DNA from 3 places in the Aquamicrobium sp. YD-1-mutant5 genome. Region 3 is predicted to be linked to each of the others. Evidence: predicted binding sites of a transcription regulator. Region 3 holds the regulator's gene; each other region holds the start of a gene.
What was found. Region 3 encodes PhoB, which activates phosphate uptake and scavenging genes when phosphate is short. Its sites were predicted from a motif close to TGTCATNNANCTGTCAT; they were not measured.
Positions count from the first base shown of each region.

Region 1: AC5XE7_RS01190 (LTA synthase family protein) is a predicted target of PhoB. The motif match lies at 3,242-3,258, and genes of this name have one in related genera.
Region 2: phnC (phosphonate ABC transporter ATP-binding protein) is a predicted target of PhoB. The motif match lies at 4,093-4,109, and genes of this name have one in related genera.

Region 1 covers NZ_JCAKKP010000001.1:252,202-262,799, forward strand. Annotated here, with positions in the region: gene AC5XE7_RS01175 (PleD family two-component system response regulator) at 1-184, shown strand, start outside; gene AC5XE7_RS01180 (BLUF domain-containing protein) at 494-817, opposite strand; gene rpmG (50S ribosomal protein L33) at 975-1,142, opposite strand; gene AC5XE7_RS01190 (LTA synthase family protein) at 1,296-3,107, opposite strand; gene fabD (ACP S-malonyltransferase) at 3,469-4,410, shown strand; gene fabG (3-oxoacyl-[acyl-carrier-protein] reductase) at 4,452-5,189, shown strand; gene AC5XE7_RS01205 (acyl carrier protein) at 5,370-5,606, shown strand; gene fabF (beta-ketoacyl-ACP synthase II) at 5,635-6,897, shown strand; gene mltG (endolytic transglycosylase MltG) at 7,003-8,220, shown strand; gene AC5XE7_RS01220 (YicC/YloC family endoribonuclease) at 8,302-9,192, shown strand; gene gmk (guanylate kinase) at 9,196-9,852, shown strand; gene rsmA (16S rRNA (adenine(1518)-N(6)/adenine(1519)-N(6))-dimethyltransferase RsmA) at 9,987-10,598, opposite strand, start outside.
Region 2 covers NZ_JCAKKP010000034.1:3,719-12,410, reverse strand. Annotated here, with positions in the region: gene AC5XE7_RS20410 (AAA family ATPase) at 1-428, opposite strand, end outside; gene AC5XE7_RS20405 (helix-turn-helix domain-containing protein) at 710-1,420, opposite strand; gene AC5XE7_RS20400 (ribbon-helix-helix protein, CopG family) at 1,617-1,829, opposite strand; gene AC5XE7_RS20395 (hypothetical protein) at 2,121-3,509, opposite strand; gene tnpB (IS66 family insertion sequence element accessory protein TnpB) at 3,691-3,984, shown strand; gene phnC (phosphonate ABC transporter ATP-binding protein) at 4,193-5,002, shown strand; gene phnD (phosphate/phosphite/phosphonate ABC transporter substrate-binding protein) at 4,999-5,847, shown strand; gene phnE (phosphonate ABC transporter, permease protein PhnE) at 5,918-6,724, shown strand; gene AC5XE7_RS20370 (phosphonate dehydrogenase) at 6,738-7,736, shown strand; gene AC5XE7_RS20365 (LysR family transcriptional regulator) at 7,749-8,669, shown strand.
Region 3 covers NZ_JCAKKP010000003.1:92,628-103,225, reverse strand. Annotated here, with positions in the region: gene pstC (phosphate ABC transporter permease subunit PstC) at 1-793, shown strand, start outside; gene pstA (phosphate ABC transporter permease PstA) at 790-2,115, shown strand; gene pstB (phosphate ABC transporter ATP-binding protein PstB) at 2,132-2,953, shown strand; gene phoU (phosphate signaling complex protein PhoU) at 2,992-3,699, shown strand; gene phoB (phosphate regulon transcriptional regulator PhoB) at 3,722-4,411, shown strand; gene AC5XE7_RS04730 (ROK family protein) at 4,398-5,663, opposite strand; gene xylF (D-xylose ABC transporter substrate-binding protein) at 5,914-6,954, shown strand; gene AC5XE7_RS04720 (sugar ABC transporter permease) at 7,178-8,494, shown strand; gene AC5XE7_RS04715 (ATP-binding cassette domain-containing protein) at 8,506-9,306, shown strand; gene AC5XE7_RS04710 (CHASE domain-containing protein) at 9,402-10,598, shown strand, end outside.

The DNA.
Region 1 (10,598 bases), on a different contig from region 3:
AATCGCAAGAACACCTTTCTCGGTCGGCAGGCAGGGCAACCCGGTCGAGATCACCATCAGCGTTGGCGTTTCGTCGGTCAAAAGGCAGGACGACAGCGTTGCGGCGCTTCTGAAGCGGGCTGATCTTGCTCTCTATGAAGCAAAGAAGAACGGCCGCAACCGTGTCGTCGCCAAGGCGGCGTGAGCGTCTCTGCGGAGGGATTCGTCAAGGCGGCGACAGCTGAGAGTTTACCTTAATCCAGCGCTTTCGATTCTCTGGGTTAAGAAATGGTTGATTTTCGCGGTTTCGTGCGCGACGTTGCGGAAATGGTGTAGCAGGCAGTTTCCGGTTACGCCTCAGAGATACCCCATGTTTCTCAGGTCCGCCGCATCTCCTGGGTTCCGTGGGGTTGGCCGGTCGGCCTTGGTAATAGTGGCCTCCTCGTACCGCTGCCATAGTCGACCGGCCCCCGGTTTCCCGGCACAGTCCCTTTCGGCAAGGCAGCTTGTTCGTCTACAGTGAAAATGCCAGCGTAACGATGTCCACAATCGGACGGCGCGCCATGCCCCATGCCTCAAAGTGAGGCTGGTCTATCTCGCTCACGTCGAGCTCGACGATGCCGGAATGGCGCGGGTCGCGCCGGATGGATTCAAACAGGCTTTGAACCTCATGACGCGGGCCTTCCAGTATCTGGCAAACCCGCTCGCCTTCCACCGCCAGAATGCCGCTGATGCCGTGTTGCTTGTTGAACTCTGCCGCCTTCCCGGTCAGTTCGTCTATGTCGGCCTCGGTGATGTTGGGATTGAAGGTCGATATATAGGTGAGGCGGATCAGCATTGCGGCAATACCCCCGGCAAAAGAATAAAAAGATCAGTCAGAATCTGATGCTTTTTATCTGCTCGCAAGGATGAAATACAAGGCCACGCAACGAAAGGGCAGCCAACAAAAAAGCCGCCCATCGGGCGGCATTTTTCTGTTCGCAGGAATCAGAAGATTACTTGATCTTCGTTTCCTTGAATTCAACGTGCTTCTTGACGACCGGATCGTACTTGCGGAACGAGAGCTTGTCCGTCTTGGTACGGCTGTTCTTGCTGGTCACATAGAAGAAGCCGGTGTCGGCGGTCGAAAGAAGCTTGATCTTGATGTTCGCGGCTTTTGCCATGTTGCTCGTCCGTTTATGTTCCTGGGGTTAAGCCGCAACAATACGGGGCGGCGCCCGGAAGCGGAAACTTGGCGCGACACATACCGGATGTGCCCGGAATGTCAAGTCTCCGCTCGTTTTTCGATCATGCAGCCGTCAGCCGGCCCGCAGCGATCAGCTCGCATGCGCCACGACATCTCCGATCGTTTCGGGGAAGAAGTCCGGCGCCGCGCGGTGCTTTCCGAACATCATGTCATACTGAAGGTAGCGGAAATCGCGGATCGAGGGATCGATCTGCTTCTGCTGCGCCCAGTCGGGTGTCGGCTCTCCATCTGCGCTGAGCAGCAGCGAGCGCTCCACCACGCTGTAGCGCTGATGCAGATCGCCCAGAAAGCCGGTGTAGTAGGGATGGCTTATCCCGGCTGTCCTGAATACGTGCAGGGGCAGAAAGGCGGGGCTGACGCCACCGACATCTTCAACGCTGCCGCTGCGATTCGACCAGATGACCAGAGGAGTCGAGCGGTGGAGGCGCATGTTCTCGGGCGCATCCCGGCGCGGCGCGACATTGGTCTTCAGGAACCCGGTTTCCACGTAAACGGGCCCGAGAGGCGGCAGATGGTCGCCGAAGAAGGCGATCACCGTCGGACGGTCGCGCTTGCGGGCCCAGTCGATCAGGCGCTGCAACTCGCGGTCGGAATCGGCCGCGCCTTCCGCAAAGCTCGCCAGTGACGCGCGGGCCCAGTCGCTTGTTTCAGCCTGAACGCTGTGGGTGGCGTTGCCGTAGCGATTCGGCTCGTAGGGGCCGTGATTCTGGAGGCTCACGGAAAACAGGAAGAGAGGCCTTTCGGCTGCATCTGCCGCGGCGATGATCTCGTCCGTCATCGATTCGTCGGAAACAAGCGGGCCGCGCTTCGCTATGGTCGCCATCGTCTTTTCGGAGCGAAATTCGTCGAAGCCGAACGCCTTGTAGACATTGGAGCGGTTCCAGAACCAGTCCGTGCCGGGATGGATGGCCAGTGTCTGATAGCCTTCCGAGCGCAGGAAGGTTGCCATGGAAGGCAGCGGCTTGCGCACATATTGCTGGTAGGGGATGCTGCCTGCCGGCAGGAAGGCGTTGGAAAATCCTGTCAGCGCCTCGAATTCCACATTGGCGGTCATGCCGCCGAATTCCGGCGAAAACATTTCGCCCGATTGCAGCGCGCGGGTGGAAGCAATCGGATCGGGCGTGATGGTGACGCCGGGCAGTTTGCCGGCATCCCAGAACGATTCGCTCATCACCATGATGATGTCTGGCTGTTCCGTGGGCAGTGTGGTGTCGACCGCAGGCTTTGGCAGCGAATCGATCGCCTTGTCGGAGAATCCGGCCGGAGTTGAGACGTGGGCCATCGGCACATTGAGCGCGAAGGCGAGGGTAAAGCCGTTGTTGGCGTAATTTTCCTTCTGGTCCCACATCATCGGGATGATCCTGAGACGGTCACGGGTCCAGGAGAACGTCGCGTAGTCCATCAGCGAGACGAAGAAGGCGAGCGCCGGCAGAGCCAGTAAGAGGCGCGCGGCGCGGCCCCTGTAGCTCATGCGCGGTATGCGACGTTGCACATAACGCCACGTATAGAGCAGGGCGGTTATCGTCAGAACAAGCCCCAGCGCCAGCGCCACGCCGGTCCATGGCCGTTCACCGACCAGAAGGGGCAGCAACTCGAAGATCTGGCGGGCAAAGAGAATATCCGTCGGAAACAGCGGATCGCCCAGATAGAGCGACTTCTGGTAGCCGATGAAGGCAAGGGTGAGCGTTATCGGCGCAACGGTCAGCAATCCGAGCCAGGCACGGCCAAGAATGGCGTCCAGTCCGAGCAGAAGGAGCGCAAACACCAGAACCGTGGTCCAGCCGGGCTTGTATGGTTGCGTAAAGAAGGCAACCGCACCTGCGAAATCGCCACGGAAAATCCATTCGATGGCAAAAACAAGCAGGGCTGAAGCAAGGACCATCAGCACCGCATGACGGGCACTTGCGTTCAGCGCCGAACGGTTGCTGCCGGACGCCGTGGCATCCATGCGTGCTGCCTGTTCAGCAAATTCTGGTTTGCGTTTCACCAACTCACAACTTTCCCATTGAATGCCAGCGTCATAGAACTGTCATGCATATGTCACGAAAAGCTATTGCGTGTGGCAAAAATGGGAATAGCCGACGAAAGAATCGTGTTCGTTTTTAACGATATGTGATCCTTTTTCCGTTCCGTCGGATAAAGAGCCATTCCTGCTTCAAAAGCCCGGTAAAAGGGGTGCGGGCTTGACTTGCCTTGCTTCAATGCGTCACACGCGGGATTAAGAGCACAAACCGAGGCTGATCATGGCAATAGCATTCACGTTCCCGGGGCAGGGCAGTCAGACCGTGGGCATGGGCAAGGAACTTGCCGACGCTTACCCCGAAGCGCGCAGGGTGTTCGAGGAAGTGGACGAGGCGCTCGGTGAGAAGCTTTCGGCGCTGATCTTCGAGGGACCCGAAGAAACGCTGACCCTGACAGCCAATGCCCAGCCGGCCCTGATGGCCGTGTCGCTTGCCGCCATGCGGGCTCTGGAATCAAAAGGCTTTTCGCTGAAGGAAAAGGTCGCCTATGTGGCCGGCCATTCCCTTGGCGAGTATTCGGCGCTTGCCGCCGCCGGCTTCGTTTCCATCGCCGATGCGGCGCGCCTGCTGCGCATTCGCGGCAATGCCATGCAGGCAGCCGTGCCGGCAGGCGAAGGCGCCATGGCTGCCATCATCGGACTGGAGCAGGCAGATGTGGAAGCGGCCTGCACGGAAGCCGCGCAAGGTGAGGTCTGCCAGATCGCCAATGACAATGGTGGCGGCCAGCTTGTGATTTCGGGCAGCAAGGCGGCCGTGGAGCGCGGAGCGGCACTGTGCACGGCCAAGGGCGCCAAGCGCGCGCTGATGCTGCAGGTTTCCGCGCCGTTCCACAGCGCATTGATGGGCCCGGCTGCGGATGCGATGCGCGAAGCGCTGGCGGCTGTCGCGCGACATGCCCCGGTGGTTCCGGTGGTGTCGAACGTCTCCGTGGAGCCCGCCACCGACACTGATCTTATCACTGCGCGCCTCATCGAGCAGGTGACGGGCAGGGTGCGCTGGCGCGAAACGGTAGAGTGGTTTGGCGCGAATGGCGTCACCACGCTTTATGAAATTGGCGCTGGAAAGGTGCTTTCCGGGCTTGCGCGCCGTATAAATCGCGATATCGCTGTCAGTTCCGTCGGGACGCCGGCCGATATCGAGGCGGCGCTTGCCGCTCTCGGCTGATCACGGACTGATCGCTGCTGGCGACGTTTATGGAGGCAGGAATGTTTGATCTGACAGGCCGCAAGGCGCTGGTAACGGGTGCGACGGGCGGAATCGGCGAGGCGATCGCCCGCGTGCTTCACGCGCAGGGCGCCGTTGTCGGCCTGCATGGCACGCGCGTCGAAAAACTTGAAACGCTGGCCGGTGAGCTTGGCGAGCGCGTAAAGCTCTTTCCGGCTAACCTGTCCGATGCCAGCGAGGTCAAGGAACTCGGCCAGAAAGCTGAAGTAGAACTCGAAGGCGTGGATATCCTCGTCAACAATGCCGGCATCACCCGCGACGGCCTGTTCGTGCGCATGAGCGATGCCGACTGGGATGACGTTATCAACGTCAATCTCTCTGCCGTTTTCCGCCTCACCCGAGAGCTGACCCATCCGATGATGCGCCGCCGCCATGGCCGCATCATCAACATCAGCTCCGTCGTCGGCGTGACCGGAAATCCGGGCCAGGCCAACTATTGCGCCTCGAAGGCGGGCATCATCGGCTTCTCCAAGTCGCTGGCGCAGGAGATCGCAACCCGCAACATCACGGTCAACTGCGTTGCGCCGGGTTTCATCGAATCGGCGATGACCGACAAGCTCAACGACAAGCAGAAAGAGACCATCATGTCGGCCATCCCCGCCCGGCGTATGGGAACGGGCGACGAAGTCGCCTCCGCAGTTGCTTATCTCGCCTCGAATGAGGCCGCCTACGTCACCGGCCAGACGATTCATGTGAATGGCGGCATGGCGATGATCTAGGGACAGCTGGCTTTTCGCCTTGGATATGCGGGGAATTTCGTGTAATGCGGCCCGCAATTCCAAGGCTCTTGCCGGAATTGGCCTGCTTCACTGTGTTTCTTGCAGGACCATCTTTCAACTTGATTAGCGTCATGACGACCGCTAACGAAGACAGACCAACCTGAAGACGAGGATGCCCAAATGAGTGACACCGCAGAGCGCGTCAAGAAGATCGTTATCGAGCATCTCGGCGTTGACGCCGACAAGGTGACGGAGCAGGCCAGCTTCATCGACGATCTGGGCGCAGACAGCCTCGACACGGTCGAGCTCGTCATGGCATTCGAGGAAGAGTTCGGGGTCGAAATCCCGGATGACGCCGCCGAGACGATCCTGACCGTCGGCGATGCCGTCAAGTTTATCGACAAGGCCTCTGCCTGATCCTTTCAGGCGGATATTGATTACAGACATGCGGCGCGTTGTCGTTACGGGTCTTGGCCTGCTTTCGCCTTTCGGAATGGGTTACGAGCACGGATGGAAGGAACTTCTCTCCGCCCGCAGTGCAGCCCGCCGTGTGACCGAATTTGAAGTGGACGATCTTGCCTGCAAGATCGCCCACATCATTCCCCGTGGTGACGGGACGAACGGTACCTTCAATCCGGAATCCGTTCTCGAAGCCAAGGAACTGCGCAAGATCGGTGAGTTCATCCTTTACGGGATCGCGGCTGCCGACGAAGCGCTGAAGGATTCCGGCTGGGAGCCGAAGACCGAGGAGGAGCGCTGCGCCTCAGGCGTCATGATCGGCTCCGGCATCGGCGGCATCGAAGGCATTGCCGAGAACTCCATCATATTGAAGGAGCGCGGTCCGCGCCGTATCAGCCCCTTCTTCATTCCCGGACAGATCATCAATCTGGTGTCCGGGCAGGTTTCCATCCGGCATGGCTTCAAGGGCCCCAACCACGCAGTGGTGACGGCATGCTCGACCGGCGCACACGCCATTGGCGACGCCGCACGGCTGATCATGTTCGGCGATGCGGATGTGATGCTGGCCGGTGGCGCCGAAGCGCCGGTTAATCGCCTTTCTCTGGCGGGTTTCGCGGCTTGCCGTGCCCTTTCCACCGAACGCAATGACACGCCTGAACAGGCATCGCGTCCGTATGATCGCGACCGTGACGGTTTCGTCATGGGCGAGGGCGCCGGCGTCGTGGTTCTGGAAGAGCTGGAACACGCCAAGGCGCGCGGCGCGCGGATCTACGCCGAAGTGGTCGGCTACGGTCTCACCGGCGATGCCTATCACATCACGGCTCCTGCCGAGGATGGCGACGGCGCGTTCCGCTGCATGACGGCTGCGCTGAAGCGTGCGAACCTCAGGCCTTCCGACATCGATTACATCAACGCCCATGGCACATCGACCATGGCGGATACGATCGAGCTTGGCGCTGTCGAGCGGCTGGTCGGCGATGCCGCCCCGAAGATTTCCATGTCCTCGACGAAATCGTCGATCGGCCATCTGCTCGGTGCGGCGGGTGCAGCCGAGGCGATCTTCTCGATTCTGGCAATTCGCGACAATATCGCCCCGGCGACCATCAATCTGGACAACCCGGAACGCGAGACGGCGATCGATCTTGTGCCGAACAAACCGCGTCAGCGGCAGATCGACGTTGCGCTGTCCAACTCCTTCGGGTTCGGCGGTACCAATGCTTCGCTGGTCTTCCAGCGCTATAATGGCTGAACAGCCCGCGTAAACGGCATCCGACAGGGTCGGATGCCGTGAATTTTGCCATATTCGCTCCTATTTTTCAGGAGGGGTATCGATTCCACAAAAGACCGGGGTGCCATGAACACCAATTCTGGAGGCAATGAATTCGGGCAGAGCCCGACGCCGCAGAACTCAGCGCCTGCGGGCACGCCGATCGTGCCGAAAACGGCGAATGAAGCTCTGCGGCCGGAAAAGGGAACTCCCCCGCCGGCGAAGCGCTCGCGCCGCTCCCGCAGCCAGATCGTGGTTTTTCTCAACTTCGTGCTTTCCCTGATCCTTCTGGTGATGGTGGGTGGCGGCCTTGCCGTCTATTTCGGCAAGAAGGCGTTCATCGAGCCGGGGCCTTCCGCCATCGGCGACACCTTCCTGGTCAAGCCGAATACGGGTGTCTCGCAGATTGCAGAGCAGCTGGAGCGTCGCGGACTGATCAGCGATGCCCGCGTTTTCCGCGTTGGTGTGCGCGTCCATAACAATGATCAGGCGCTGAAAGCGGGCGAATACGAGATCAAGCCGCATGCGTCGATGCGCGAGATCATGGAGCTTCTGAAGAGCGGCAAGTCGGTCACCTACGCGCTGACCATTCCGGAAGGTCTGACGGTTCATCAGGCGTTCGAGCGCATCGCGGCCCATGAGGCTCTTACCGGCGATATGCCATCGCAGCTTCCTCCTGAAGGCAGCATCGCGACCGATACGCTGCGGTTTACGCGTGGTGCCACGCGCCAGCAGATGATCGACAAGCTTCTTTCCGATCAGAAGGCTTTGGTGTCCTCCATTTGGGCGAGGCGTGATTCCGATCTGCCGCTCGCCGACGAGAACGAATTTTTGACGCTGGCATCGATCGTCGAAAAGGAAACCTCGCGTGGCGATGAGCGCTCGCGCATTGCCGGGGTGTTCCTCAACCGCCTGCGCAAGGGCATGCGGCTGCAGTCGGACCCGACGATCATCTATGGTCTGTTCGGAGGTCAGGGCAAGCCGGCGGACCGTCCGATCTATCGATCGGATATCGACAAGCCGACACCATACAACACCTACACGATCAATGGCCTGCCGCCGACACCGATCGCCAATCCGGGCAGGGCTTCGCTGGAAGCGGTGGCCAATCCGTCCAAGACGGAAGATCTGTACTTTGTCGCTGATGGCACGGGTGGCCATGTGTTCTCGCCGACGCTCAAGGAGCACAACGAGAATGTTGCGCGCTACCGCGCCTGGCAACGCAAGCAGGCTGCGGAAGCTGCCGGGAGCGGGCAGGCTGGCGAGAATGCCGACGATCCCGCAGAAACCAACCCCACCCAGTAGAGGCGGAAAGCCGATCCGGCATTCCGGCCAGACCATGGCTTTGCTGTTTGGGATTTCAATCAGCCGGCCGGAGAGGATCGCATGACCTTGCAGAGCATGACCGGTTTCGCCCGTGCAAACGCCGAGCATGATGGCGTTGCCATCGCCTGGGAGGTGAAGTCCGTCAATGGCAAGAGCGCCGAGGTGCGGATGCGTTTGCCTCCCGGCTTCGACCGGCTGGAACTGCCGGCTCGTCAGGCGATCCAGAAACGATTTGCACGCGGGAACTTTCAGGCCAACCTGACTATAACACGGCCAGCGGGGGCTGGCGTACAGCCCTCGATCAATGAAGCTTTTCTCCGCGATCTCGCTGTCCTCGCCAAACGGCTGCAGGACGATTTCGGAGCGGCGCCGCCGAGTGTTGACGGCCTTCTCGCCCTGCGTGGCGTTCTGGAGCTTCCGGAAACGGTGGAAACGCCCGAGGCGCGCGCAGCTCTGGACGCGACCATTCAGCAGACGCTTGAAATGGCACTTTCGCAGCTTCAGCAGGCCCGATGCGAAGAAGGCGAGGCATTGCGCAAGGTTCTGGGCGGTCATCTTGACCGGATTGAAGAGCTGACCCTGCAAGCCGAAACAGACCCCTCAAGGGAGGTGGATGTCATCCGCGCGCGCCTTGCCGATCAGGTGAGCTTGCTGCTTAATTCTGCCGCAGGCTTCGATGAGGCTCGCCTTCATCAGGAAGCGGCCCTGCTTGCCACCAAAGCCGATATCCGCGAAGAGATCGACAGACTGAAGACGCATGTGGCCTCCGGGCGATCCCTTCTCGTCTCAGGCGGCGCCATTGGCCGGAAGCTCGATTTCCTGGCGCAGGAATTCAATCGCGAATCGAATACCTTGTGCTCTAAATCGAATGCAGCTTCGATCACTACCATAGGGCTCGAACTCAAGGCAGTCATCGATCAGTTCCGCGAACAGGTTCAAAATCTGGAGTAACAGATGCCGTCAAATAATGTCGGATCCCTCATCCGTCGGCGGGGGCTGATGCTCGTGCTGTCTTCGCCTTCTGGTGCAGGCAAGTCCACCATTGCGCGGAACCTGCTGGAAAGCGACAATCAGTTCGAGCTTTCGGTCAGCGTCACCACGCGTCCGCGGCGCGGCAGTGAGATCGATGGCCGCCACTATCATTTCCGCAGCCGGCGGGAATTCGAGATCCTGCGCGACAATGACGAATTGCTGGAGTGGGCCGAAGTGCACGGCAATTTCTACGCCACCCCGCGTGGGCCAGCCGAGAAGGCGATGGCCGAGGGGCGCGACATGCTGTTCGACATCGACTGGCAGGGCGCCCAGCAGCTGCGGGAGAAGATGCGGGGCGACATCGTTTCCATCTTCATTCTGCCGCCGTCCATGCGCGAACTGAAGGACCGCCTGAAGCGGCGTGCCGAGGATCAGGAAGCGGTGATCGAGACGCGTCTCAAAAACGCGCGTGACGAGATCGAACACTGGACCGAGTATGATTTTGTCGTCGTCAACGACGATCTCGACCGGGCTTTCACGGAAGTCGTGTCCATCGTCACCGCTGAGCGGCTGCGCCGCGACCGCCGGCCCGGACTGTTCGATTTCGTTTCCGGGCTGATGGACGAGGATCTGGGCTGAGAAAGCCGGATCGCAGGGCGGGGCGATATGATCCCGCCGTTCCTTCTTTCAAACCTTACCGGGCTTAGGGCCGTCATAATTTTGATAAGAAGGCTCCAGCGGCGTTCCCGTGCAGGCTGCTTGCTGCCGTGCGCTCAGATGGCGTTGGCGAGGCGCACGAACTCTTCCACGCTCAGCGTCTCTGCCCGGCGCGTGGGGTCGATGCCCACGCTCTCCAGCAGGCTCTCTCCGCCCAGTGATTTAAGGCTCTGACGCAGCATCTTGCGGCGCTGGCCGAAGGCAGCTTCGGTGAGGCGGCCAAGCCTGCGGACGTCTGCTGGAAGCGGTTCTGCACGAGGTTCCAGATGGACGACCGATGAGGTTACCTTCGGTGGTGGCGTAAAAGCCTGCGGCGGCAGATCGAAGGCGATGCGCGCCCGGGTGCGCCATCCGGCCAGAACGCCCAGCCGGCCGTAAGCCTCGCTGCCCGGTTCCGCCACGATGCGCATGGCCACCTCGCGCTGGAACATCAGCGTCATCGACTGATAAAAAGGCGGCCATTGCGGCACTGTCAGCCAGCGAACCAGCAGCTCGGTGCCGACATTGTAGGGCAGGTTGGCCACGATCCTGACAGGGGAGCCGGGTTCGGCAAGCGTAGCGAAATCCGTCTTCAGGGCATCGCCCGGAACCACATGCAGGCGGCCTGGATAATGCTTCGAGATTTCGTCCAGCGCAGCCAGGCAGCGCTCGTCCTTTTCGATGGCGAC
Region 2 (8,692 bases), on a different contig from region 3:
GTAAAGAACACGCGATAAGAGATTACCCGGTTCGCCACCTTCCACATTTGGCGGACCAACTTGACCGACTTCGCGGCCTCGGCCGCGTCCAGAACCGAGCTTTGCAGCGGAATCAGGACCAAATCCGAGCGCGCGACGGCAAAACCGATGCGATCCGTTGCCGTGCCTTCAAGATCGACAATCACAAAATCCGCGTCTGCGCGGGCGTCCTCGATCGTGTCGATGATGGTTTCGGCCGAGTCATCGACTATGATGCGTAGGGTTTCGGGCAGCGGCCGAAGCCTTGACCAGGCTTCAAGCGGCCTGTTGGGGTCCGCGTCGATCAACGCAACCTTGCGCCCGGCTGCCGCGAACTCACCGGCAAGCACAACGGCGGAAGTCGTTTTTCCGACCCCGCCTTTGCTCGAAACAAACGATATGACGGCCATTTGCCCTCCAGTCATCTGATAGCTAGCAGCATGTTAGCAGCAGTTGATTTATAAGCTGTTAATTCGCGACTAGCAATCAGCTTATAAAATGCTAACAGCTAGTAATCCGCTATCACATTTATGCACTACCCTTGCCGCAGCTTCTTCGAAAGCCCATTCGACATTGCCGCGAGTCCTGTCGCTGGCGGTTATTTTTGATGGTTCCGCATCCCGGCCCGCCCTATAAGCGGGCCGGAACCGCCGCAGGGCTGCGTAAGCAGCCCGGACAGCGGCGTCCGTTTCTATTTTTCCCTTATAGGAATAGAACCAAGTTGGGATTCAGTCCGCTTGGCGGACTCACGTTCTTTCACCATCTTTCCTAGCCTCGCGAGGCTTTGAGCAAGGGGGCTATCGCCCAGCACGAAGAGCGGCAGCTCATCGGGCGGCAGGCTGTCCTGGTGCGCCTTCAGCGCGTCCTGACGGGCTTCCAGGGCGTCGCTGTGGTCATCGGGAAGGGGAGGGGCCTCGGCGCGGCGACCGAGAAGCCGCAAAGCCCGCGCCGGCAATGACAGGCGGTAGGCGTTGCTGGTCTGCTGCACCTGGGGGCCGCGGCCCTCGTTGCCGGTCGGCACATAGCGGCGCAGCCAGTCGAGGAAGCCGTGGGCGCGAAGGTTCTTCAAGGCATTGACGATCGCGTCACGCGAGCGCCTGAGATAGCGTTTGAGGGTTTCAATCGACGGATCGAGCCGGCCGGTGCGAAAATTCACCAGATTGCCCATGAGCTCGAGTATCTCGATCGCCACCGAGCCGAGCGGACCATTGCGCGATCCGGGTTGACGTAGCGCCAGCTCGTAGCGCCGCGCCGCCAAAAGGATCTTGCGGACCTCCTGACGATCGGTGCGGCGCCAGAATACGCCCTCGCAGCGTCCCGCTGCACGGCTATGCCTTCGGACGGGCGTGCGCTCCCGTCCGGCCGGCGCTCCCGTGAGCACCGTCCCTATCTGTTCAAACATGGTCCTTCGTCCTCTCCGTCCTGGGAGGGCATGACACTGTGGACGGCGGACAAAGCTTCGCCGGTCCCTGCAAGAATCACTCTTGCGGGGCGGGGTCTGCTCGGCTAAATTGGGGGAGAGTTAGGGAGCCCTCCAATCTAGCCGGTTCCGAAATCCAAAAGCGCCAGACCGCTGCTAACGGTCGGGCGCTTTTCTTTTATGCCCTCTGCTTCTGCTCGAAATAAAACCTCAATGCTTCCTCGATGATCGCCGCGCGTGCTGACGCGCCGCGTTCTTCCTTGGTCTGATCGACAAGAGCAACCAGGTCCCCCGGAAGGTCGGTCGTCACCAGCACCCGGCCAGCCGCGCGCCGTCGCTCTCTATGAGCGATAAGTCTCTCGCGGGCTGTGGCAGGGTCCAAGCGACTCATGTGTTGCATGCAACGCTAAAATCGCTGATTCTGCAATGCCTTGGTTCAAGTCGTTGAAAACATGAAGTATCGCTTCCGCCGCCGACACTGGCCGGGTGCAAATCAGGCACGAATCGCGCCCGACTCAATCTCGGCCAGGGGTGGGAGGGGAGCACGAGGGGCGGGGCTATGGGGCACCCCTCGTCTGACCCGGTCGGGTCGATCCCGGCCCGGGTCAGCCCCCGCGCCAATAGAAAACGCCCGAAGCGGTGCGCTCCGGGCGTTTTCTGTTGTGCAAGGAAGTCTTGCTGCTTACTCGGCCGCGATCTGCATGGTGTCGGTCGTGCTGTCATTATCGGCATCATTATTCCGGTCCTCGGCCGGAGCGGCATCATCATCATCGGGCAACGTGAGCGGGGAGGGGAGCCAACCCTTGCCGTCCAGTTCCCTTGTCGCCTGCGCTACCGCCTCGGCCTTTGGGGCGCGCTCGATCGCCCTGGCTGCATCCTCGGAGCAACCGGCCTCGCGCATGATGCTGGCGATCGTCGATTTGGAAAGGTGGGCGAGGAATTCCGCATCCGGCGTCCACCACGCGCGCATGTCGAGAGCAACGGTTCTTGCGATCTGATCGGCCTGTTCGATGCGGCTGCGGCTGGCGTCATATCGGGCGGACACCGCATTGAGGTTCGCCGCCGTGACCACCGCCAGAAGCTCGGTCAAGACATCGGTCGGCTGTTCGATGAGCCATTCCCAAAGGTCGGCTGGGTCGCCGGGAAGACGATGGCCCCATCCGCCCACGATCTCTTTCCAGCCGGCAAGCGCTCGGCAGGCTTCCGGCTCCTTGATGCAGGGGTCCAGCGCCTTGCGCTCGCCCCTGATCTCGACGGCCGAATCCATGCGCAGATACTGGTAGCCGTCATGGAAACAGCGCAGCACCAGCGGATGCAGCATGGCGGCAAGCGCGATCTCCGGACGGTTCGCCAGTTCGACGCGAAGTGCTGCCGTGCGGACTGCCGTCAGTTCCTCGATGAGCGTGGCGGAGTATCCGGACGGCTCGGCGGGCTCGGCCGCATCGGGCAGGGCAGGGGCCTCGCCAGCATCGTCCCCATTCCGAGCACCATCACGCAGCCGGTCCAGCGCCTTGCGGTCCTCCGGCTTCACAAGCCCGCGCGTCACCTGAAGGGAACCGTCATAGGCGACTGCGACAAGGCAACCGGCAAGGGCCTGTTCTTCCGGCCGAAAACTTTCCGTCGCGTCCCTGATCGCCTCGATGCGCTGTTCGATTTCGGCAAGCCGCGCCTCGTCGGCCGCGATTTCAGGATCGCCCTCGGCATAGGCCTCGATCCGAGCGGCCAGCTCGTCAAAAGCCTCGGCAAGAGCGGACGATTCGGCCTGCTCCTCGTCGGTATGGTCGCGGCGCTCCGGGTAAATCCGGCCATATCCGGCGCTGTGGATGCTGCCGCCGTCGATGCTGATCTCCGCCCATTTCCAGCCCTGCGGCGAAAATTCTTCCGCGACCGTTTCCAGTTTTTCGCCCACCAGCCTCAACAACAATGGCCGATCGGTGAAGAATGTCGCGTCGTCCTCCGCGAACAGATCGCGCAGCACGTTGCCGCCTGCGGCCTCATAGGCGTCCACGCCGACAAAGCGGGCCAGACGGTCATTGCTGCGGACATGCTCGCTGGTCAGCGCCGCGCGCAAATTACTAGGTGTAGCGGCTTGCCAACATAAGCGCCTCTGCTCGCAAACATCGGCATTTTCTGCTCGAATTATCTGACAATGGAGCGGGCGTCGTGCTCACGCTCTTTGCCAATGTGCTCGCAAACATCCGGGTCTGCTTGCAAACATCCGCCACGTGCTCAGATTAATTGCCAGCGACGGCATGGTCAAACCGGGACGCCTGCCTGTCGTAGTTGCTCGGTCAGCTGACGGGAATATTCGGGATCAAGGGTGCCCGCCAGGAAGGCGCGGATATACGGACATGCGCTGTGGCTTTCCCTCCTTGGCGCTTCGGGTGCAGGAGGTTCTGCAGCATGATCCGTTGTCAGGGCATCTCTTCGTCTTCAGGGGCCGCAGATCGGATATTTTGAAGATCATCTGGCATGATGGTCTGGGCGCCTGCCTTTTTACCCGGCGGCTGGAGAAGGGCCGGTTTATCTGGCCGAATATGGGATAGCATCCGTCAAGGTGGTGTAGAATTGGGACCGGGCCGTCATGATCAGGCGGCTCTGGGTGAAATTTCTCCATCGCAGCTACGCGAGGAGGTAGAGCTGAGTTTAAGTGCTGTCATTGAAGTTTCACGAGCCTGATAAACGGACGTCATATGTCGCCCATAGTGATGCAAATATTCAATCGATGCACCACTAACGATCAGGATTATTGTGATGCTGGCTCTGAACGGAGTTGCCGTGACCTATGCCAACGGCACCCAAGCTTTGAAGACAACGACATTGACGTTCAACCAGGGTCAGTTCGTCGTGCTCCTCGGTAGATCCGGCGCAGGCAAATCTACCCTCATCCGGACACTCAACGGCTTGGTTGCGCCGACGTCTGGTTCGATCACTTCTAACGATATTGGTGCTCTGGATGCGGAAACTAAGCTTCGCATTCACCGAAGGCGAACTGGGATGATATTCCAGCAGCACCAACTCATAGGGCGCTTGAGCGCGCTCGACAACGTCATGACGGGCCGCCTGGGCTACCACTCTGGCTGGCGTACGTTGTTCCCTATGCCGCGTTCGGATCGAAGGCTGGGGTTGGAATGCCTTGAACGCGTAGGCCTTCTTGATAAGGCTCTCGTCAGGGCGGATCAACTATCCGGCGGTCAGCAGCAACGGGTGGGCATTGCGCGCGCGCTGGTCCAGAAGCCCCAACTGGTCCTTGCAGATGAGCCCGTTGCAAGTCTGGACCCTGAAACGGCTGTCGAGGTCCTGTCGCAGCTTCGCGAAATATGCACAGCCGACGGCATCACTGCTGTGATCAGCCTTCATCAGATCGATCTAGCTCGCCGGTTCGGCGACCGGGTCATTGCTATGCGCGACGGGGAAGTGGTTGCGGACGCCGCTGTCGACGAACTGACCGATCAAATGTGTGCGTCGATCTACCGCAGCGCCCCAAGAAATCCGACCACAACACAAGATTTGTCCAACTACGAGTATGATCAACCTTTAGCTGCCATGGAGGCCGCATTATGAAGAAGCTTCTGTCCCTCGCATTCCTCGCCGTTCTTGGCTGGAGTTCGTTGGCGCATGCTGGCTCAAATCCAGAGACATTGCGCGTCGCGTTGCTACCGGACGAGAACGCCGCCACTGTCATCAAAAACAATCGTCCTCTCGAGGAGTATCTTGAGAAGACACTCGGTCGGGAGATTGAACTGATCGTAACGACCGACTACTCGTCAATGATCGAAGCGATGCGTTTCGGCCGGCTTGAGTTGGCTTATTTCGGGCCGCTCTCTTACACGCTCGCGAAAACCAAGGCTGATATCGAGCCTTTCGCAGCAGTTATGAAGGATGGCGAAACTACCTATCGCGCTGTAGTTGTCGCCAATGCAGAGGCTGGCATCGAAAGCCTTGAAGATGCAAAAGGGAAAAAGGTCGCGTTTGGGGACGTGGCTTCCACCTCAAGCCACCTTATCCCGAAATCTATGCTGCTTAAGGCCGGAGTTGAGGCTGGAAAAGACTATAGCGAGAACTTCGTAGGGTCGCATGATGCCGTGGCTATTGCAGTGCAGAATGGCAATGCTCAGATTGGCGGACTTTCGTTGCCCATCTACAATTCAATGGTCGCTCGTGGCACCATTGATCCTAAGAAAGTTATCGCCCTCGCCGAGTCCGATCCGTTCCCGCAGTACCCCTGGACCATGCGGTCGGATCTTGACACTTCGTTGAAAGAGGCGATCACCAAAGCCTTCATCGACCTTAAAGACGAAAAGGTATTGGCATCCTTCAAAGCCGATGGGTTCGCTCCGATCGATGACAAAGCCTACGACGTCGTCCGTGAGCTCGGTAAAGTGCTGAACTTGGACCTGAGTCAGTAAGGCGCGTTCGAGACAGTTTCTCACCTTTCGACGCAGGCGCTGGCCTGCGTCCTTTCTTCCAGGATATGTGATGACACAGCCGTCGGCCGACTACGACTCTATCCTTCAACATCAAAACAAAGCTTGGACCAGAGCTGGCGTGATCGCGTTGGCAATTGCGTGTGTGATCATTGTTAGCAGTTATCACTCCGGTCTTCTTGATCTGGAGCGTCTGGGATCTGGGTTTCCTGCGCTCTGGCAGCTCGGTACGGAAATGTTTCCCCCGGATTTCAACCGAGGCTTGGAGTGGATCAGCCCTCTCATCGACACTCTGGCGATGAGTATAGCTGGGACTGCGATCGCGGTACTGATATCACTTCCAGTTGGCTTTTTCGCCTCAGGGAAAACAGCACCCAACGCTGTCATCTATATGATCTCGCGTGGATTGTTGAATGGTCTACGGTCGATCCCGGAGCTGATTATGGGCATCGTCTTCGTGGCGGCAGTGGGATTTGGAGCGCTCCCAGGCGTGCTGGCTCTTGGTCTTCACTCGGTTGGCATGGTGGGCAAGTTCTTTGCGGAGGCGATCGAGCATTGCGATAATGCGCCTATAGAAGCCGCACGCGCAGCTGGTGCGTCGCCGTTCCAGATCGTGACGCGGGCGATCTTGCCACAAGTTCTACCGCAATTGGCCGATGTGACCATCTATCGGTGGGAGTACAACTTCCGCGCCTCGACAATCCTGGGCACTGTGGGAGCTGGTGGTATCGGTTTCGAGTTGATGACATCCCTCCGGATCATGAATTATCAGGAGGTTCTTGCGATCATGCTCGTTGTCCTTCTGATGGTCACCATCGTTGACCAGGTCGGCGCTCTCCTCCGCCGCCAGCTGCAATAGAAGGATAAATTAAATGCTCCCAAAGGTAGTAATCACCCATCGCGTCCACGAGGAGATTATCTCAAAGCTATCTCCCCACGCTCGTTTAGTTTGCAACGATACTGATGATACATGGCCCCGCGAGAAACTGCTCGCAGAATTGAGCGACGCCAAGGCGATGATGGCGTTCATGCCGGACATGATCGACGCGTCTGTACTCGCGCACGCTCCCGATCTTCAACTTGTGGCATGTGCGCTGAAAGGCTTCGATAACTTCGACATCGAAGCCTGCACGCAGCGTGGAGTCCACGTCACGATAGTGTCCGATCTTCTCACTGACCCGACAGCCGAACTTACAATCGGTCTGATGATTGCTCTTGGGCGGCACATTCTGCCAGGCGACAAGAGCGTCAGGAGGGATTACAAAGGTTGGCGCCCTCGGTTTTACGGCCTTGGGCTGCAGGGCACAGCAATCGGCATTTTAGGGATGGGAGCGATCGGAAAAGCTATAGCACAGCGCCTAAGTACCTTCGGCGCCATTGTGTCGTACTGGGATCGTCAATCCCTGGACAAAGCCGATGAGATCAGACTGAACGTAAAGCCTCTTGAATTTGACCAGTTGATCTCGTCGTCTACCTTTCTTGTGTGTGCACTCCCGCTTTCGGCCGAAACGAAGCATCTCCTCGGCGCTGAACAACTCGCCAAAATGCCCAAAGGAGCACTTCTTATTAATCCTGCACGCGGAAGCGTGGTTGATGAAGAGGCTGTTGTCGCTGCATTGCAGGCGGGGCGCTTGGGAGGCTACGCCGCTGATGTTTATGAGATGGAGGACTGGGCCAGACCCGACCGGCCTGACAAGGTCCACGGGGGTCTCCTCAATCGCGAACATGATTCGATCTTGACACCCCACATAGGCTCAGCAGTGGCGAAGTCGCGTTTGGCTATCGAGCACGAGGCTGCTGACAACATTATAGATTTTGTCCAAGGCCGAAGACCTCGTGCGGCAATTAACGAGGTTCAACTAATTCCTTGATTAGAGAAAGTAATGTTTAGCCTTTCGCATGTCGCAGCATTCATAGAGGTAATCGAAACTGGCAGCTTTCACGAGGCGTCGCGACGGCTTCAGATATCCCAACCGACTGTCTCACATAATGTGAAACGATTGGAGGATATACTAGGGGTGCGGCTGGTCGAGAGGAGGAAGGACAAGTGTGTGCCGACTCGGCAAGGGCTCGTATTCTTGCCATTCGCACGCAGCCTTTTGACCGTCACGAAGAGATCTCTGGACCGCCTGCACAGCGGCCGGATTACGTTGGGTGCCAGTACTAACATCGGTACCTATATTTTGCCAGTCCACTTGAAGCGTTTACAGGATGCTCAAGGCCGGCCACCTGAGGTGGCCGTTGCCTCAAATCCTGAAATCATCGAAAAGCTCTTGAGGAAGGAGATTGATCTAGCCTTTACCGAATGGTGGGACGATCGAAAAGGATATCAAGCCCGCCTTTGGCGGAAGGAAAAGCTGGTAATAATCGTATCCCCACAGCATAATTGGAGGACGCGAAAAACAATTGAAGCGGCAGAGTTATTTCAAGAGTCCCTCATTGGCGGAGAACGTGGAACCGGTACCGGATCCGTGCTCCGCGAGGCCTTCGGCCAAGCGGCAGAGCAATTCCCAATCTCATTCAATGTCGGGAGCACTGAGGCTGTGAAGCATGCAGTTCGAGCTGGTCTCGGCATTTCGATCGTGATGAGGAGCACTGTCCTCGATGAGCTCGCGTCGGGTAGGCTTTATGAGGTTTCTGTTGAGAATGTGGTTCTCGAAAAGTCTGTGTGGGCTGTACATCCCGTACATATGGAGGATGGTTCACCGGAAGCAATCGCGCTTAAGGTTATACTCGATGCGAGCGCCCCTCTGGGTGACCTAGAGCACGTCCACATTACTCGGGGTCATATCCGCAAGATTTGAAGTAGTTGGCGCATTCCTGCGGC
Region 3 (10,598 bases):
GCTCTCCAATTTCTTCTTCGGAACGGTGTGGGACCCGCGCTTCGCTGCGGCCGGTTCGGGCGGCGCGACCGGTCAGTTCGGTCTGATCCCGCTGCTTGCCGGTACGCTTTACATCGCGCTGGTGGCCATGCTGTTCGCTGTGCCGGTCGGCCTGTTCGCAGCCATCTACATGTCGGAATATGCGTCCCGGAAAGTGCGCTCGATCGTGAAGCCGGTGCTGGAAGTGCTCGCCGGCATTCCCACCATCGTCTACGGTATTTTCGCCCTGGTGACGGTCGGTCCGCTGCTGCGCGACATTTCGGCGGCGCTGTCGGGCGGCCAGCCCTTCATCGCGGCGCAGAGCGTGCTGACGGCGGGTCTGGTCATGGGCATCATGCTCATCCCCTTCGTGTCCTCGCTCTCCGACGACATCATCAGCGCGGTGCCGCGTTCTCTCAATGATGGCTCGCTCGGCCTTGGCGCCACGCGCTCAGAAACGGTGCGCAACGTCATCCTGCCGGCAGCGCTTCCGGGTATCGTCGGCGCGCTGCTGCTGACGGCCTCACGGGCGATCGGTGAAACCATGATCGTGGTGCTTGCCGCAGGCGTGGCCGCCAACCTCACCATCAATCCGGGTGAGGCGATGACCACCATCACCGTCAAGATCGTCAACCAGCTGACCGGCGACCTTGAATTCACCTCGCCGCAGACGCTGGTGGCCTTCGCCCTCGGCATCACCCTCTTTGTCATCACGCTCGGCATGAATGTGCTGGCGCTCTACATCGTGCGCAAATATCGGGAACAGTACGAATGACCGACATCCCGTTCGACAACACCGTGACGGCCACCGCTCCGGCCCGCCGCGACATCGGCCTCAAGCGCCGCTACCGCGCCGAGCGCAGGTTCCGCTTCTACGGTATCGCGGCAATCGCCATCGGCATCTTTTTCCTCGGCGCCCTGATGTTCACGGTCATCAGGGGTGGTTATACCGCCTTCTGGCAGACCTCGATCAGCCTGCCGGTTACCTTTGATGCCGGCGTCATCGACCCGGAAGGCAAGCGCGACAGCGATGCCAATGTGCTGGCTACCGCCAACTATCCGCTGCTGGCGCGCAATGCTCTTGCCGCAAAGCTAGGGCTGGATGTCGAAGCCGAGGAGAACAGGGCTGACCTGCGCCTCCTGTCCGGCATGATCTCGCAGGGCGTGCGCACGCAACTCCGTGACATGGTGATCGCCGATCCGTCGATCATCGGCACCACGCAGAATGTGTGGGTGCTGGCTGCCGCGGACGTCGACTCCGCCCATAAGGGCCAGATCGACATGTCGGTTCCCGAGTCGCGCCGCAAGGTCAAGGACAAGCAGGTCGCCTGGATGAAGACCCTGACCGCCGACGGCGCCATGGTCGAGCGTTTCAACCGCGGCCTGTTCACCTTCGGCGCATCCAGCCGGCCGGAAACCGCCGGCATGGGCGTGGCGCTGATCGGCTCGGTCTACATGATGCTGATCGTTCTGGCGCTGGCGCTGCCGATCGGCGTGGCGGCCTCCATCTATCTGGAGGAGTTCGCCCCGAAGAACCGCTGGACCGACCTGATCGAGGTCAACATCAACAATCTGGCGGCCGTGCCTTCCATCGTGTTCGGTCTGCTCGGCCTTGCGGTGTTCGTGAACTTCATGGGATTGCCGCGATCGGCCTCGCTGGTCGGCGGTCTCGTGCTGACACTGATGACGCTGCCGACGATCATCATCGCCACCCGCGCGGCCCTCAAGGCTGTGCCGCCCTCGATCCGCTCCGGTGCACTGGGTGTCGGCGCCTCGAAGATGCAGACCGTGTTCCACCACGTTCTGCCGCTTGCAGCCCCCGGTATTCTCACCGGAACCATCATTGGTCTGGCGCAGGCGCTGGGCGAGACCGCTCCGCTGCTGCTCATCGGCATGGTGGCCTTCGTGGCCGACTATCCCGCCACGCCGATGGACCCTGCCACCGCGCTGCCCGTGCAGATCTACATGTGGGCGAACGAAGCCGAACGTGCCTTCGTGGAACGCACTTCCGGCGCCATCATCATCCTCCTGCTTTTCCTTGCCGCGATGAACCTGGCCGCGATCCTGCTGCGCCGGCGCTTCGAACGGCGCTGGTAATTAAGGAACAAAGATCGTGAACATTATGAGCGAAGCAACTCTGGAAAATGCCGTGAACGCCAAGGTGGCCGCCGTCAACGAACCCATCAAGATGCGGGGCGAGAAGGTCGGCGTCTTCTATGGCGACAAGCAGGCCCTGTTCGATGTGGATCTTCTGGTCCGCCAGAATCAGGTGACGGCGCTGATCGGCCCATCGGGCTGCGGCAAGTCCACCTTCCTGCGCTGCCTGAACCGCATGAACGACACCATCGACAATGCGCGGGTGGTGGGCAAGATCACGCTCGACGGCGAGGACATCTATGACCGCGACATCGACGTGGTGGAACTGCGGTCGCGCGTGGGGATGGTGTTCCAGAAACCGAACCCGTTCCCGAAGTCGATCTATGAGAATGTCGCCTATGGCCCGCGCATTCACGGTCTGGCCCGCAGCAAGGCCGACATGGATGCGGTGGTGGAATCGAGCCTGAAGCGCGCCGGCCTCTTCAACGAGGTCAAGGACCGCCTGCATGATGCCGGCACCGGTCTTTCCGGCGGTCAGCAGCAGCGCCTGTGCATTGCGCGCGCCATCGCCGTGTCGCCTGAAGTGATCCTGATGGACGAGCCCTGCTCGGCGCTCGATCCGATTGCCACCGCGCGCGTCGAGGAATTGATCGACGAGCTGCGCGAGAACTACACCATCGTCATCGTTACCCACTCCATGCAGCAGGCGGCGCGCGTCTCGCAGCGCACGGCCATGTTCCATCTCGGCAATCTCGTCGAGGAAGGCCCGACCGAGAAGATGTTCACCAACCCCGACGACAAGCGCACGCAGGACTACATCACCGGCCGGTTCGGCTGAGTCTTACTGCGGCCATTCCAACAGACGAGGAACGTATAATGGGTGCTCATACGGTGACCGCCTTCGACGACGATCTTGGCGAGATCGAAGGGCTGGTGCGTGACATGGTCAGCCTGGCCGGGTCCATGGTCGATGAGGCGACACAGAGTCTGATCGTGCCGGACAATGCGCTGGCCCAGCGCGTCATCTCCGAGGATGCGGTGATGGACGAGTTGCAGCGCCGTCTGGACGACCGCGCCATCACGCTGATCGGCAAGCGCCAGCCGATGGCGCAGGACCTGCGTGCCATCGTGGGCGCGATCCGCATGGCCGGCGATCTCGAACGCATTGGCGATCTGGCCAAGAACATCGCCAAGCGCGTCGATGCGGTGGGGCAGTCGAGCGTGCCGCGCGCCTTCGCCCGCTCCATCGAAGACATGTCCGAACTGGTTCTTGAGCAGGTGCAGGGCGTCATCGACGAATATGGCGCGCGCAACCCGGAAGGGCTGGTGCGGCTGCGCGACGAGGACGAGCTGGTCGACGTCAAATACACCTCTGTGTTCCGCGAACTGCTGACCTACATGATGGAGGACGCGCGCAACATCACGGCCTGCACGCATCTGCTTTTCTGTGCGAAGAACCTGGAGCGCATTGGCGACCACGTGACCAATATTGCCGAAAATGCCTATTATGTGCTGACCGGCGAGCAGTTGCCGGCTCATCGTCCCAAGCAGGACGAGACTGGCATACCGGCACCTGCGGTTTGAAGCAGGATCGAGGAGACGAAGCATGATCGCACCCCGCATCATGGTGGTTGAGGACGAAGAGCCGTTGGGCGTGCTTCTGCGCTACAACCTCGAAGCCGAAGGCTATCAGGTCGAGATCGTCACACGCGGTGACGAGGCCGAGTTGCGGCTGCAGGAAAATGTGCCGGACCTTCTGGTGCTCGACTGGATGGTGCCGGCGATCTCCGGCATCGAACTGTGCCGGCGCCTGCGCATGCGCGAGCAGACCGAACGGCTGCCCATTATCATGCTGACTGCGCGCGGCGAGGAAAGCGACCGGGTGCGCGGCCTTTCCACCGGCGCCGACGACTATCTGGTCAAGCCCTTCTCCATGCCGGAGCTGGTGGCGCGGGTAAAGGCGCTTCTGCGTCGTGCTAAGCCCGAGGTGCTGTCCTCTGTGCTCAAGGTGGGCGACATCGTGCTCGACCGCGAGCAGCACCGCGTCTACCGCAAGAAGAGCGAGATCCGGCTGGGGCCGACCGAGTTCCGCCTGCTCGAATTCATGATGCAGCATCCCGGTCGCGTCTTCTCGCGCGGACAGTTGCTGGACAATGTCTGGGGCGAGACGATCTACATCGACGAACGCACAGTGGATGTGCATGTCGGGCGGTTGCGCAAGGCGGTCAACACCGGCCGCATGCCCGACGTGATCCGCACCGTTCGCGGTTCAGGCTACGCGATCAGGGAAGAGTGACGGGCAGAGAAGAGTGACGCGCGGCCGGGCCGTCCTGCAGGGACCGTCCGCCGGCAAAAATCCTGTCATCGACGTAAGTCAGCGCGCGCATGGCACAGCCTTCGCGCAGCAGGGCGATCTGGTCCGGCTCGATGCTGAAGCTGATCGAGCCGGAATGCTGGCCGCCGGCAGTGCGCGCGATGGCATCGCGCAGGGCCGGTTCGATCAGGTCGAAGGCGGCTGCATTGAGGCCGACCAATGCCACCGGGGCAGGGTCGATAAGCGCAAACAGGCTGCCGAGGCCGAAGCCGAGCGCTTCGCCTGCGATGCGGAACGCCTCGCGCTCGCGCCCTTCATGGTCCCGGGCCGCGTCCGCCAGCGCCTGCATCTCCGCTTCCCCGATATCGCCCCGCGGTTCCTCGTTCTGGTCATGGCCGGCGGCGCTGCGCCAGATGGCGTAGCTTCCTGCATAGGCTTCGATACAGCCGCGCCGCCCGCAACGGCATAGCGCCCCGTCCGGCCTATGGATCATGTGCCCGAATTCGACGCCTGAGGAATGGGTGCCGGTGAACATCTCGCCCTTGAGCACCAGCCCCATGCCGATGCCGTGCGAGAGCAATATGGCGATGAAATCGTCGCGATAGCGGGCCGGATCGCGCCAGCGCAGCGCCTCGGCCATCATGTTGCAGTCGTTCTCCACCGTTACGGGAACAGAGAATTCCGCTTCCAGAATGTCGGCGAAGGGGATGTCCGTGTGCGGGGTGATCGGAGACCACAGCATGGAACGCGCTTCCGCGTCGGTGATGCCCTGAACGGCAAAGACGATACGCAATGGCGGGCCAGCCTTTGCGGCGGGGTGAGCAAGGCATCGTTGAAGCACTGCCACACATTCGCCGATCAGCGCCTCGCGGGAGAGGGCGCGCGTGTCGAGCCGCAACTGCTCTTCGTCCAGAACAGATCCCGAATAATCGAGCCGGACGGCGGAGAGGTTGTTGAGGGAAAGCATCAGCGTCACCACGCTGGCTGCTGCGGGGTCGAGTTCGAGCCCGATCTGGGGCCTTCCGCGTCTGAGGGCAGGGGCATCATCCTGTCGGGCCTCCGCCAGAATGCCCTCGGCGATCAGGTCGGCGGAAATAGCGGAGATGGTGGAATGGCTGAGACCCGTGATAGTCGTGATTTCGGTGCGGGAAACCTGTCCGCCACGCCGCGCGGCCGAAATCACCATGGCGCGGTTGCGCCGGCGCAGATCGTCGTGCCGCATGCCAACAGTCATTACTGTACTCTTCCTCCCTGCGTGCCGACGTTGAATAGCAGGCCGTGAACTTTGTCAGAAGCGGCGAAGGCTGTCATTATTTAATTCGGGTTTCGAAATAATTCACGGACGGTCAGAAAATCCGTTGACACGGTCAGGTCGTTGCGCCACATTTTTTCGAGGCTCGAAAAAAGTCCTTGCCCCGACTTGTTCACCGGCATGGCTTGTTCACGGGTCACAACGTCGCGCCCATGGGCGCAGGGAGGAAATCATGAGGAATTTTACGGCTGCCATTCTGGCGGGTGTCGCCTTGTCTCTGACGCTTCCCCTCGCCGCACAGGCGAAGGACAAGGTCATCGGCGTGTCCTGGTCGAATTTCCAGGAAGAGCGCTGGAAGACCGACGAAGCGGCGATGAAGGCCGCGATCGAGGCGGCGGGCGACAAGTACATATCGGCTGACGCGCAATCGTCCGCCTCCAAGCAGCTCACCGATGTCGAAAGCCTGATAAGCCAGGGCGCCAATGCTCTCATCATTCTGGCGCAGGATGCCTCGGCCATCGGTCCGGCTGTTCAGAAGGCGCTCGACGAGGGCATTCCGGTCGTCGGCTATGACCGCCTGATCGAGAACAGTGATGTTTTCTATCTCACCTTCGACAATAAGGAAGTGGGCCGCATGCAGGCCCGCGAGGTGTTCAAGCTGAAGCCGGAAGGCAACTATGTCTTCATCAAGGGCTCCGGTGCCGATCCCAATGCCGACTTCCTGTTCTCCGGGCAGGTCGAGGTGCTGAAGGAAGCGCTGGATTCCGGCGCGATCAAGAATGTCGGCGAGGCCTATACTGATGGCTGGCTGCCGGCCAATGCCCAGAAGAACATGGAGCAGTTCCTGACCGCCAACGACAACAAGGTCGATGCGGTGGTGGCCTCCAATGACGGCACTGCCGGTGGTGCGATCGCCGCACTTCAGGCGCAGGGCCTTGCCGGCTCGGTGCCGGTTTCGGGTCAGGATGGCGACCATGCCGCGCTGAACCGCATCGCGCTCGGCACCCAGACCGTGTCGGTGTGGAAGGATGCGCGCGAGCTTGGCAAGAATGCCGCCCAGATCGCCAGCGAACTGGCCGACGGCAAGGAAATGACCGCTATCGCCAATGTGCAGGACTTCACCACGCCCGGCGGCAATACGGTCAAGTCCGTATTCCTGACGCCGATTGCGATAACCAGGGACAATCTCAACGTCGTCATCGATGCCGGCTGGATCACCAAGGATGCGGTCTGCACGGGCGTTGCGGCAGGCAGTGTCGCTGCCTGCGACTGAGCTGTCCAGTTTACGGGAAGCGTTGGGGTGCCTGCGCTTCCCGCAGGATATGGCTGTCTGCGGTGCCGCGCCCGGCATGAAACCCTCAAATTTCCGAAGCGATTGGCCGGGCCGGGGCGTTTGCTGTCCCGGTTTGCAAGACCGCTGTGCACTTTTGCCGGATTTGGTCTAGCATGATGGTGCGGCGCATTTGACGGCCAGAACCGGCCGGTGGGAGGAAACCATGAGTGATGCGACCTCGGCAGCGACGGGCGACCGGGCGCGGGAGGCCGATCTCGGGCCGCTGGCGAAGTTCCTCAAGGCGACGGAGCTCGACACCCGCATGCTCGGCATGCTGGGGGCGCTGGTGCTGATCTGGCTCCTGCTTCACTTTCTTTCCGGCGGCCTGTTCCTGACGCCGCGCAACCTGTGGAACCTCTCGGTCCAGACATCTTCCGTGGCCATAATGGCAACCGGCATGGTGCTGGTCATCGTGCTGCGCAACATCGACCTGTCGGTGGGCTCCATGGAGGGCATCGTCGGCATGGTCATGGGCGTGCTGCAGGCGCAGATCCTGATCCGCGTGTTCGGCTTTTCGCTGGGCGATCCGTGGATCTGGGTGATCGCCCTTGCCTGCGGCATCCTTGCGGGGCTCCTCATCGGCGCGTTGCAGGGATTCATCATTGCCTATCTTGAAGTGCCGGCCTTCATCGTCACCCTTGGCGGGCTGCTGATCTGGCGTGGTGCCGCGTGGTGGGTGACGAGCGGGCAGACCGTCGCGCCGCTCGACGCAACATTTCAGCTGATGGGCGGTGGACCGCTGGGCGCTATCGGCGCCAGCTGGAGCTGGGTCGTGGCCGTGGCCGGCTGTCTTGGCGTCGCCTTTCTGATGGTCAGTGGCCGCCGCCAGCGCCAGCGGTTCCGCTTCCCGTTGCGGCCGGTATGGGCCGAATTGCTGCTCGGGGGCGTCGCCTGCGCCGCCATTGTGGGCGCGGTGTGGGTCGCCAATTCCTATCCATGGCCGGTGGGCATCGTGAGACGCTATGCAGCGGCGCAGGGCATCGAGGTGCCGGAAGGGGGGCTGTTCATCGCCCATGGCATCGCCATTCCGGTGCTGATGGCCGTCGCGGTCGGCATCATCATGACCTTCGTGACCAACCGCACCCGATTCGGACGTTACGTGTTCGCCATCGGCGGCAATCCGGAGGCGGCTAACCTCGCCGGCATCAACACGCGCTGGGTGACCATGAAGGTGTTCATGATCATGGGCGTGCTGGTGGCGATCAGCGCAGCCATCTCCTCGGCCCGCCTCAACGCGGCGACCAATGCGCTGGGCACGCTGGACGAGCTTCTGGTCATCGCGGCGGCCGTCATCGGCGGCACGTCGCTGGCTGGCGGCTCCGGCACCATCATCGGGGCGATGCTCGGCGCGCTGCTGATGCAGTCGCTGCAATCGGGCATGGTCCTGCTGGGCATCGACTCGCCTCTGCAGAACATCGTCGTCGGTGCCGTGCTGGTCATCGCGGTGTGGCTCGACACCGTCTACCGCAAGCGGGTCTAGGAGGAACGGCCATGGCAGAGTCCCGAAACAGCAGCGCTGTCCCGCTCATCGACATGCGCAACATCTCCATCGCCTTTGGCGGCATTCGCGCCGTCGACGACGCTTCGGTCGATCTCTATCCAGGTGAGGTGGTGGCGCTGCTCGGCCACAACGGGGCCGGCAAGTCGACGCTGATCAAGATCCTGTCCGGCGCCTACAAGCGCGACGCCGGGCAGATCTTCGTCAATGGCGAAGAGGCGGCGATCGGCAATCCGCGCGATGCCAAGAAATACGGCATCGAGACGATCTACCAGACGCTGGCGCTGGCCGACAATGTCGATGCGGCCGCCAATCTGTTCCTCGGCCGCGAACTGATGACGCGCTGGAACACGCTGGACGACGTCGCCATGGAAGCTGAGGCGCGCAAGGTCATGGGCCGCCTCAATCCGCGCTTCCAGCGCTTCAAGGAGCCGGTGATCAAGCTCTCCGGCGGGCAGCGCCAGTCAGTGGCGATTGCCCGCGCCATCCTGTTCAACGCGCGCATCCTCATCATGGACGAGCCGACGGCGGCGCTCGGTCCGCAGGAGACGGCGCAGGTCGGCGAACTGGTGCGCCAGCTCAAGGCCGACGGCATCGGCATCTTCCTCATCAGCCACGACATTCATGACGTGTTCGATCTCGCCGACCGGGTATGCGTCATGAAGAACGGGCAGGTGGTCGGCACGGCACGCACACAGGACGTCACGCAGGACGAGGTTCTTGGCATGATCATTCTGGGCAAATGCCCGCCCGGTGCCGTTCCGGGGCCGGGAGCCCTTAAAATCGCCGCGTGACAGCCGTGCTGTTACCGGCGCTGCTCCGAGCCCTGCTTGCCTTGGCGTGAGGACTTGCTAGAAATGCATTCCCTGCTTCGGAGTAGCGTCGCCAGTTGAAGAAACTCTTTCCGCTTCTGACATTCCTGGCTGTCGCGCTGATCAGCATGGTGATGGCCGGTTTCGCTTATTTCGCGACGCAGGAAGCGACGCGCATCAAGTTCGAAGCGACCGTGGATGACGCCATTTCGCGCATCGAAACCCGCCTTGATCTTCATCTGACCCTGCTCAAGGCCACCCAGGCATTCTTCGCGGTACATAACAACCGTGTTTCGGCAAATGAATTCCGGGCTTTCATTTCGGCGCTTGATATAGAGGGCAGCTTTCCCGGCCTGCGCGGCATCGGTTTTCTGCAACTCGTTGACGTGGGGAGCGAGGCGCTCGTTGAACGCCGGATTCGCGACGAACAGGGGGTGGAACGTCAGATCTATCCCCAGTCGGATCAGAAGTGGCGTGCGCCGGTGGTTTTCTTCGAGCCGCTGAAGCCATCCAGCGACACGTTGCTTGGTTTCGACATGTTCAGCGAACCCATTCGCCGGCAGGCGATAGAAGCGACCATGCGCGACGACACGCAGCATGCCACCGCCCCGATGATGCTGGGTGGGAACAGCGGCGTCGAGCCTTATCCGGGTTTTATCGTCTTCTCCCGCCTCAAAGCCGGCACTTCCGGCGAGGCTTCCGCTACGCCCGGTGTTCTGTACGCGGCGTTTCAGGCGAGTGAGCTGTTCCAGACGGCCTTGCGGCGCTTGCCGCTGCTGCCTGTTCATCTGGAAATCTACGATGGCGCCATAGAAGCGCAGAACCAGATTTTCACTTCCGCCACGCCAGCCGTCACCGGTGTGGGCAGGATCGTGGACATCCGGCGGCTTACGATCGCCGGCCGGCAGTGGACCCTGCAGTTCGAGCCGACCACGGCATTCTCCCCGCCTTCGTCGCGGGCCATTCCCGTCATGCTCGGGCTCTTCGGCCTGCTGCTGGCCGGCGCCATCGCGCTCGTTGCCCGTTACAAGGAGCGGGCTTACGATGCGGCTGAAAAGCTGCACCAGACGGCCGAGCACAGTCTGGTTGAAAAGGATCTGATGCTTCAGGAAATGAAGCACAGGATCAAGAATCTCATAACCCGGGTTCTGGCCATTGCGCGCCAGACGGCTTCGCATTCCGCCGATGTGAAGGAGTTTTCCGATTCTTTCGCGGCACGTCTGCAGGCAATGGCCGCCTCGCAGGACATGCTCACGCGCTCGCGCTGGCAGAAG